DNA from 3 places in the Oceanobacillus phoenicis genome. Region 3 is predicted to be linked to each of the others. Evidence: riboswitches for the same ligand, from Rfam matches in the RefSeq annotation. Region 3 holds a riboswitch; each other region holds the start of a gene.
The links. Region 3 has a riboswitch for thiamine pyrophosphate ahead of thiM (hydroxyethylthiazole kinase). Riboswitches for the same ligand answer to the same signal wherever they lie in the genome.

Region 1 (3,182 bases), 3.8 Mb from region 3:
TTTCTTATTTATCTTTCCCGAATTGCCCAATGATTTGTCGGTCCATTCCCGGCACCAAGTTCAAACGATTTGGATATTGCAGCAGTAACGAATTCCTTTGATTCCTGAACTGCTTTTACAACAGGGTATCCTTTAGCGAGATAACTAGTAATAGCAGCAGAATAGGTGCACCCCGTACCATGAGTGTTTCTTGTATTGATTCGTTTAGCTGAAAATGTATGAATCGCAGATCCGTCATATAGAAAGTCTACTGCTTCTCCTTCCATGTGGCCTCCTTTTATAAGTGCGGCATCCGCATTAAAATGATCGACGATATACTTTGCAGCTTCCTTCATATCTTCGGTTGTTTTAATCGAAAGACCAGTAATAAATTCTGCTTCTGGAATATTAGGAGTCACTAGTGTTGTTTGTGGGAGCAGACATTCTCGTAGAAATGAACGAGCTTCTTTATCAATGAGTGAGTCACCACTTGTTGCAACCATAACTGGGTCCATAACATAAGGAGCATCTATTTTCTCTATCTTTTTAGAGATTACCTCCATCATTTGTTTATTGGCAATCATGCCCGTTTTAAGAGCATGAATCGGCATATCGCTCATAATGACTTCAAGTTGATCTTTAATCATATTAATAGGCATATGATGGACAGAAGTTACACCAGTAGTATTTTGAGCAACTACGGAAGTAATCACTGACATGCCATACGTTTGTAGTTCTTGAAATGTTTTTAAATCTGCTTGTATTCCAGCTCCGCCACTAGGGTCAGTGCCAGCAATCGTTAATGTACATGATACATTATTCATTTTTTTATATCCTCCTTCAGTGTCGGCCACTTCTCAGTGGACATAGCCATTTCCCAAAATAAGTATTCTAATTGACAACTCTTTCGGAAAGCAATTTTCATATTCGCCTTTTCTTTTTCAGAAGCATGTAAAGCGTGTTGATCAAGCCGGGAACACATTTCCTCTATATCTTGTTTCGTATCTGCATAACATTGAATCCATATTTGAAACGAGTGATCATCTGTTGGTCAATACATATCTTTTAAATGTTTGCCAATCTCATAATATGTCCAAGGACATGGCAATAGAGCGCTAAGTGCTTCTCCAGTAGATCCTGTTTGTGCATGATACATCATGTGTTTTACATAATGGTCTCCTGTAGGTGGTAAAGGATGTCCTTGTAAATCTTCATAATTCTCATCTATATAATTACAGAAACAAAGATGTGCTTGAATTTCATCATGCAATGAGAACTGTATGAGTTCATTGAAATAGGCAATATCATCACGATCATCAGCATTGGCGATAGCCATGCCAATGGTTTTCATAAATCCATTTAAATAAGCGTAATCGGCTTGGATATAATTTCTAACTGCCTGTAATGGTAGTATTCCCTTTCCTATCCCATCTACAAACGGGTGCTGCTTAATTAACATAAATACATCATCATTTTCTTGTCTTAGCTCCTCAGTAAATTTCATTCTATTCCTCCTACGTATGGATTTGCATGAAGTTTGTTTTATGAACCCGAGATAGAATAAACCAACCTATACAAGCTCCAGAAACACTGCTAACAAAAAATGCCGGAAGAAAGGCGATTGCACCTACACTTGATCCCATAAGTAAATTCGCAAAGGGAACTGCGAGTAAAGAACCAATAATTCCTGTACCAAGAACTTCTCCGGTAACCGCTAAGCTACGATAGCGCCACTTTCGGTAGAGTATCCCAGCAAATAAAGCGCCAATCATTCCTCCTGGGAAAGCTAATAATGTTCCTAGACCTAAAAGATTCCGAAGTAAACCAATCATTAAAGCAACCCCAACAGCAGGTCCTGGACCAAGTAACACTGCTGCGATAACGTTTACTGCATGTTGTACTGGATATGCACGGGCGACACCAGCAGGGAACCATAATAACTGCGAACCAATTGTACCGATGGCAACAAGGACAGCCATCAATGTTAAGACGCGGGTGTTTCTCACTTTATCTCTCCTTTCCAAAACACAAAAAAACCAAGCCCAACTAAAGGACCTGGTTTTGGTATACTGAGAATGTAATCATCAAAATTATTGACTACTTCCCTACGCTGGTATTAACCAGATCAGGTCCATAAGAGTCGGAAAGTAGGTGCTTTCCTCTCAGCCCACACATCTTATTGGGCACCCCTAGTAGTTGCTTTTCGTATTTATTTACTTCATATTAACTGTAACAAAATAAATAAATTCTGTCATCTAGTGTAGATAAAATTAGTATTCAAAGGGGATTAGATAGATGCTTCAATTGAAAGAAATAGAATATCGACATGGAGACCACATATTGTTTTCGACGTTTAATCTAACGATTCAAAAAGGAGAAGTTGTTGCTATTCACTCCTCTTTAAATGTTAGACAGATGTTAATCAAAATGATCGTTGGAGATAAAAAAATCAATAACGGTAGTATCGAATTAAATGGAATTTCATTAAAAGATAAAGTGGAGTATTTTCAAGCGTTAGGACTTCAATTATTGAATAACGGCCTTTACGAACGGATGAATATAAAAGAATATTTTCGATTTATGGAAAAATTATATCAAACGAATGTCAATCATCAAGATTTGATTGAAAAATTACAGTTGTATGAGGTGAAGGATAAACGCATAAATAAATTAACAGAGTCTGAACAAAGACGAGTTCAGTATGGGAAAATAATTATACAAGATGCAAGTGCTATTCTATTTGAAGAGCCAGATTTAAATGTTGACCTTGAGACCAAACGAGTATTGGTTCATGTTTTAAAATACCTGCAAAAGAATAATAAAGGTGTATTAATATTGACTTCTAATATGGAAAGCGCAATTACATTAGCAGAGAGTGTATATCGACTTAATGAAGAGGGGTTACAAACGGTTGAAATAAAAACGGCAGAAAATGAAGAGAAACAAGAAATAGACGATGTTTCTGATGAAGGATTAGATAAACAAGATTTTTCTTTCCAGCTAAATAAAATACCATCTAAAGTAAATGACAAAATAGTACTTCTTGATCCTCCAGAGATTGACTACATTGAAAGCGAAGAAGGTCAAGCTGTAGTACATATGAAGGGGTCATCGTTCCGAACAGCATTTACACTTCGTCAATTAGAAGAGAAATTAGAACATCAGGGTTTCTTTCGATGTCATCGATCTTATATTGTAAATTT
Region 2 (3,182 bases), 810 kb from region 3:
CGTGAAAACAGAAAGTATGTATTTGATCAAATATCTAAAACGTGGAAAAAAGAAGCAGATTTAATCAGCCAAACATTAAATCATCTGGCAGGGTTTCGACTACAAACCTACAAGCATTACGGATGGGATAATGTTCTAAAAGAACCGTTAGAGAAAAATCGTATGAAACAAGAAACACTCGATGCAATGTGGGGAGCAATAGAAAGAAATAAACAGTATTTTGTAAAATACTTAGATAAGAAAGCTGAATTACTGGAGCTAGATAAATTAACTGTTTATGACATTGGTGCTCCGATTGGCAAAGCGGAGGAAAAGAAAAGTTATTCAGAAGGTGCTGCATTTATCGTTAATCATTTTGCGAAATTTAGTCCTAAAATGGCAGACTTTGCTCAAATGGCTTTTGAAAAAAATTGGATAGAAGCAGAAGATCGACCAGGAAAACGTCCTGGAGGTTTTTGTACAAGTTTTCCAAACAGTGAGCAAACAAGAATTTTTATGACTTATTCTGGAACGTCTTCTAATATCGCGACGTTGGCTCATGAACTCGGACATGCTTATCACCAACATGTAATGAACGATGTTAATGGATTAAATCAAAGATATGCTATGAATGTAGCGGAAACAGCATCTACCTTTGCAGAAATGATAGTTGCAGATGCATCTGTACAATCTGCAGCAACAAAAGAAGAAAAGAGATCCCAACTCGAATTGAAAATTCAGCGTAGTATTGCATTTTTTATGAATATACATTCCAGATTTTTGTTTGAGACACGTTTTTATGAAGAAAGAAAAAAAGGTATGGTATCGACAGAACGCTTAAATCAATTGATGGTAGAAGCACAGAAAGAAGCATACTGCGATAAGCTTGATGAATACGATCCAAATTTCTGGGCTTCAAAAATGCACTTTCATATAACTGGAGTACCTTTTTATAACTTCCCGTATACATTCGGATATTTATTTAGTCTGGGAATCTATAAACATGCCCAAGAACAAGGCGGGAATTTTGAAGATGATTATATAGCTTTACTAAGGGATACCGGAAGAATGTCTGTAGAGGAATTGGCACAAAAACATTTACATGTTGATTTGACGAAATCCGATTTTTGGGAAGAGGCAATTTCCTTATGTGTGGAAGATGTTGAGACATTTCTTCAATTATAAACTATTGTATAAATAACCAGATTAACGTACAATAAAATATAGCAAAAAAGTAAATAGAAAAAGCCTGCAAGGGGAGCCATATGGCTGAGAGTGGACATTGATTGTTCTGACCCTTTGAACCTGTTAGTTAGTACTAGCGTAGGGATTGTAGTCTTTTTGATGGATAGTAGTAATGTGTGAGCGGAGCAAAGACTGTATGACGCAGTCCCATCAAGAAGCTTCCCCTTGGCATTACTTTTTTGTTGTGTAAATAAACGATTTCTGACCGTAAAGGAGAGAGTAGATAATGACAACAAAAAAGACGTTATTTTTAGTTGAGGTTGCTGTATTTTCGGCGCTTGCACTATTACTAGATTTAATTCCATTGCAAATAAAACTATGGCCACAAGGTGGATCAATCGATTTTGCTATGATTCCAATATTTATTGTTGCATTCCGTTGGGGGCTAAAAGGTGGCTTATTATCAGGGTTTCTATGGGGTATGTTACAAATTGCTGTAGGTACTGCATTTGTATTGGTGCCATTGCAAGGATTCATTGATTACGCCATTGCATTTACTGTCATTGGTCTAGCGGGAGTTGTAGCAAAATCAGTACAAAAAAATGTACGAGAAAATAAGATCAAATCATACTTATTCTTAATTACTCTAGGAGTATTTATCGGCTCATTTGCACGATTTATTGCACATTATATTGCTGGGGTTGTATTCTTTGAATCTGCCGTAGAAGGTCAACCAGTATGGCTATATTCTCTCTTATATAACGGCTCGTATATGTTACCTTCTTTTATACTGAGTGCATTAGCAGTATTCTTTTTATTTCATAAGCAACCAAAAACATTACTTCATACAAAGTAGGCAATTTGCTCACACAAACAAAAGTCTGAGGACCAAGAGTTCTCAGACTTTTGTTATTAAGTGAAGAAGGTTACAGTAGCGAAAATTCTTCTGTTTGCATAGGTTATAGTACATTCAAGGAGAGGAAGAATGTAAGATGACATTAACCCTGGCGCACTTCATTTATGGGGTGTTTACACTCGTAATTATCATCACAATGATTTTCAGGAAAGGGATTGTACTGCCGACCTTGTTAGGAACTTTTATATTGTCATGGGTATTTAATGGCAGTATCGTTTCAGGATTTACAGCAATCTTTCATGCAAATCTAGTTGCCGCACAAGAATTATTTAGTATATTTTTGATTATTACGTTTATGCTTGCCTTATTACATTCCTTAAAAGACCTTGGAGCAGATGTACGAATGATACAGCCAATACAAAGAGTAATGGTAAATGGCCACGTATCATTTTTTGTATTAATAGGGGTAACCTATGTAATTTCACTATTCTTCTGGCCGACTCCAGCAGTGCCGTTAATTTGTGCATTATTGGTTCCTGCTGCAATTAGAGCGGGGTTACCGGCAATGGTAGCCGCAGTTGCTATTGCAATTGCCGGTCAAGGAATGGCATTATCATCTGATTATATCGTTCAAGTTGCTCCAAATCTATCGGCAACTGCTGCAAATTTAGATACAAGTATCGTTGCGGATCGTTCACTTATTCTCTCATTAGTTGCCGGCGGAGTTGCCATTGCAATTGCATATATACTTTATCGCAAGCATATTCGCTCGAAAAATGATCCGGAAAACGAAAGGGAGCTAAAACAACTGCAACAGTCGGAGCATTCTGTACACCAGCCTAAAACGAAACAGTTGCAAACATGGAGTAAACTATTTGCGATTATTGTACCAATTGCTCTGTTAGCTGTAGTCGTGTATATGATGTACGGTAAATTTATTGCCAATACAGAATTAGTAGGTGGTGATGGGGCTGCTTTTGTTGGTGGAGTTGCAGTAATATTGTTATTGCTTTCAACAATTGCGTTTGGAAAACAAAACGCACTAGATTATGTAGGAAGTCATATTACAAATGGTTTTGTATTTGCTTTTAAGGCTATGGGGCCAGTTATACCTATTGCTGGTTTCTTCTTTCTTGGTAGTCCGGAGTTTTCAGGTAGAATA
Region 3 (3,182 bases):
CAGATAATTTCCAATGGTATTGTTGCTCATTCGTAAATTGATAAAAAGAACGTGCAACTGGTATGTCATTTTCGCTTATAACAATAGATACATTAGAAGCTTCTGCAATTTCACTTGCCTCATTAGCAATGCCATCACTAACATCATTTAAAGATACTCTGTCCAGTTTTTCTAAAGCTAGTGCAAAAGCCACTCTCGGTTCGGGTTTTCGATGTCGACTTATATAAAAATCTTGATCAACATAATTATTTTCATTGGACAAGATATGAAACCCTGCTTGAGAGTCCCCTAACGTACCCGTAACAAAAACAATATCTCCTTCTTTTGCATGCCGACGATATCGAGCTTTGTTTGTATTCGTATATCCAATCACAGTAATAGAGATTGTTAATTGTTTACCAGAAACAGTGTCTCCACCAATAATATCCATGTGATACTTCGAAGCTAAATCATCCATACCTAAATATATCTGAGATAGCTCCTCTTCAGTCCAATTCTTTGGTATAACAATAGAAACTAAATAAAAACTAGGTAAAGCTCCCATTGCTGCTAAATCACTTATATTTGCTCCTAATGCACGATAACCGATATGAAATGGTTCCATAGTAGAACGAGAGAAATGTACGTCCTCTACAAAGGTATCTACTGCTGTAACAATATCCATCGAACTTCGAAAGACAGCAGCATCATCTCCAATTCCTTTTACAAGAGAAGACTGCTGATAAAATGTCGGCTTAATCGAATCTATAAAAGAAAACTCATCCATTTAAAATCACCATTCTTTGTATTCACTACCAACTATCATAGCAAAAACAAAAGAAAAAAGAAAAAAATTGGACGACTAAATTATGTCCACAAACTAAAAAAACACAGGTTTTAATTAAAACCATGTGCTCTACAATTTCTAATATAATTTTCATGGCGGTCCGGACGGGACTCGAACCCGCGACCTCCTGCGTGACAGGCAGGCATTCTAACCAACTGAACTACCGGACCAACTTTTTTTACTTATGTATGGTATCCAGTATTTCAATGGTGAATCTGGATCTTAGTAATAGTTATTTACTATAAATAATTTGGTTGCGGGGGCAGGATTTGAACCTGCGACCTTTGGGTTATGAGCCCAACGAGCTACCAGACTGCTCCACCCCGCGATATGCATTATGATATGGGAAAATATGGTCGTACACTTCTATGTGTTATACTAACATATTCTATCCAATCTAAGGATAAATTATCCTTGTCTGGCGGCGTCCTACTCTTGCAGGGGTATAACCCCAACTACCATCGGCGCTGAAAAGCTTAACTTCTGTGTTCGGCATGGGAACAGGTGTGACCTTCTCGCTATCGCTACCAGACAATCCTTAAAAACAAGGACAAGTAATATTATATCCATAGAACTATAAAAAAGCAATACCTTTTTAAAACTTTTTTTATTTCGTCGTTTGTTTTTATAAAAAAATGCTAGTAAACGTTGATATGACAATCTAATATCGCTAAACGAGTTGCTAATTTAAATTAGTCTCAGTTAGAAAATCTACATTTGTGCGTACATTTAAGTGTTATGTTTTTTTAAGTTTCATCATACCGATACCGCCAACTTCCATTACGATCAAACCAGGTCATTGTTATAATCCGAACATTTTAATAAAATAATAAAAACTTAAGTATCGATGAAAATTGACTCATATGAATAATTTTACTTTTAAGAAAAAATGAAATAAGATATAGGTAGAATAAATAAAAATCCACTAGGGGTGCCAATTGGCTGAGATAAGATTCATTTCTTAATCCCTTTGAACCTGAACTGGTTAATACCAGCGTAGGAAAGTGGAGTTGGCGACTATACCTATTCTGTAGCTGTATATATAACCACTCCATTTTGGGGTGGTTTTTTTGTTCTTTATTCTAAATTAATAGGAGAGGAGAATTTTTGGTGGATGCTATTGCTAAGATTAAAGAAAATAAACCGTTTATTTTTAATATTACCAATGAAGTTGCATCTAATTTTTCTGCTAATGGTTTAATCGCTATCGGAGCGTCACCTGCGATGTCTCATACTCCAAGAGAAGCTAAAAAGTATGGAGAAATGGCCGATGCAGTAGTGCTAAACCTGGGGACATTAACGGAAGACCGGGGAGAAGCAATGTTAAAAGCTGGAATGGAAGCAAACAAGAATGGGGTTCCAGTTATTCTTGACCCCATTGCAGTTGGAGGTACAGATTTTCGGACGGAGATCATTGATGACATACTTAAAAAGGTAAAGCTAGCTACAATACGTGCTAATGCTGGGGAAATAGCTGTGTTGGCGGGTAAGTTAGAAAAAACAAAGGGGCCAGATTCCATTATTCAAGAAAACGATCCAGAAATCGCAAAAACAGTCGCTAAAAAATATGATACGGTTGTCATCTCAACTGGGAAAGTTGACGTTGTGACAGATGGTAGGCGAACTGCGTTATGTAAAAACGGGCATGAAATGCTACAAAACATTACGGCTAGTGGCTGTTTACTTTCATCTTTTGTTGGACCTTTTATAAGTGTAGTTGATGACTTTTATCAAGCAGGTATATATGCTGTGACAAGTTATGGTATTGCAGCTGAATTAGCAATGGAAAAAGCATCTGGGCCTGGAACATTTATTCCGGCATTACTCGATGAATTATACTTTCTATCCGATGAAAAAGTAGGAAAATACAAACAAGTTCACGAACTATAAGGATTTGTAACAATATGGAAGGAGGAAAAGCAATTGGAAAATCTTCTCTTTATCGAGACAAGAACAGGCGTAGATGTACATGGACAGAACGTGAATATTGCATCAGAAAGAGCTGTGATGAATGCAATCCATACCAATTCTATGCCAGGAATGAAGAAAATTCTACCAGATGGTGACTTAGATAAGATGAAGGTACATGTAAAACTGGGCATCCCATTGGATCTGGAAAAATTGGATCACGACAAAATAAAACAATTAATTCCTTATGGTACAGTCACTGTTGAGATCTTACCTGGAGGCCTGGCAACTACTAGTGGGATTTTTCTGGAAGATCAGCAGGATAAAAATGATTTAATGTATATTGTTAATGCTGTTGTAGAAGTAGGCTATTAAACAAAAATTAAGGAGGATTCTCTATGCGTTTTTCAGAGTCATTGCGAGAGGCAACGAAAGAGAGCTGGGAGTT

Region 1: it holds a riboswitch for thiamine pyrophosphate, as region 3 does, so the genes downstream of both, thiW (energy coupling factor transporter S component ThiW) here and thiM (hydroxyethylthiazole kinase) in region 3, are expected to answer to the same signal.
Region 2: it holds a riboswitch for thiamine pyrophosphate, as region 3 does, so the genes downstream of both, thiT (energy-coupled thiamine transporter ThiT) here and thiM (hydroxyethylthiazole kinase) in region 3, are expected to answer to the same signal.

What each region holds. Positions count from the first base shown of each region.
Region 1 is NZ_JBDFME010000001.1:171,886-175,067, reverse strand. Features, by position in the region: gene thiD (bifunctional hydroxymethylpyrimidine kinase/phosphomethylpyrimidine kinase) at 9-803, opposite strand; partial or broken gene tenA (thiaminase II) at 800-1,438, opposite strand; gene thiW (energy coupling factor transporter S component ThiW) at 1,494-1,985, opposite strand; TPP riboswitch at 2,065-2,180, opposite strand; gene ABC346_RS00930 (LytTR family transcriptional regulator DNA-binding domain-containing protein) at 2,275-3,182, shown strand, end outside.
Region 2 is NZ_JBDFME010000001.1:3,133,109-3,136,290, reverse strand. Features, by position in the region: gene ABC346_RS15760 (M3 family oligoendopeptidase) at 1-1,164, shown strand, start outside; TPP riboswitch at 1,224-1,327, shown strand; gene thiT (energy-coupled thiamine transporter ThiT) at 1,451-2,020, shown strand; gene ABC346_RS15750 (hypothetical protein) at 2,157-3,182, shown strand, end outside.
Region 3 is NZ_JBDFME010000001.1:3,948,036-3,951,217, forward strand. Features, by position in the region: gene thiL (thiamine-phosphate kinase) at 1-766, opposite strand, end outside; tRNA gene ABC346_RS19745 (tRNA-Asp) at 920-996, opposite strand; tRNA gene ABC346_RS19750 (tRNA-Met) at 1,078-1,154, opposite strand; rRNA gene rrf (5S ribosomal RNA) at 1,243-1,358, opposite strand; TPP riboswitch at 1,744-1,846, shown strand; gene thiM (hydroxyethylthiazole kinase) at 1,937-2,716, shown strand; gene ABC346_RS19765 (Lin0512 family protein) at 2,750-3,109, shown strand; gene tenA (thiaminase II) at 3,133-3,182, shown strand, end outside.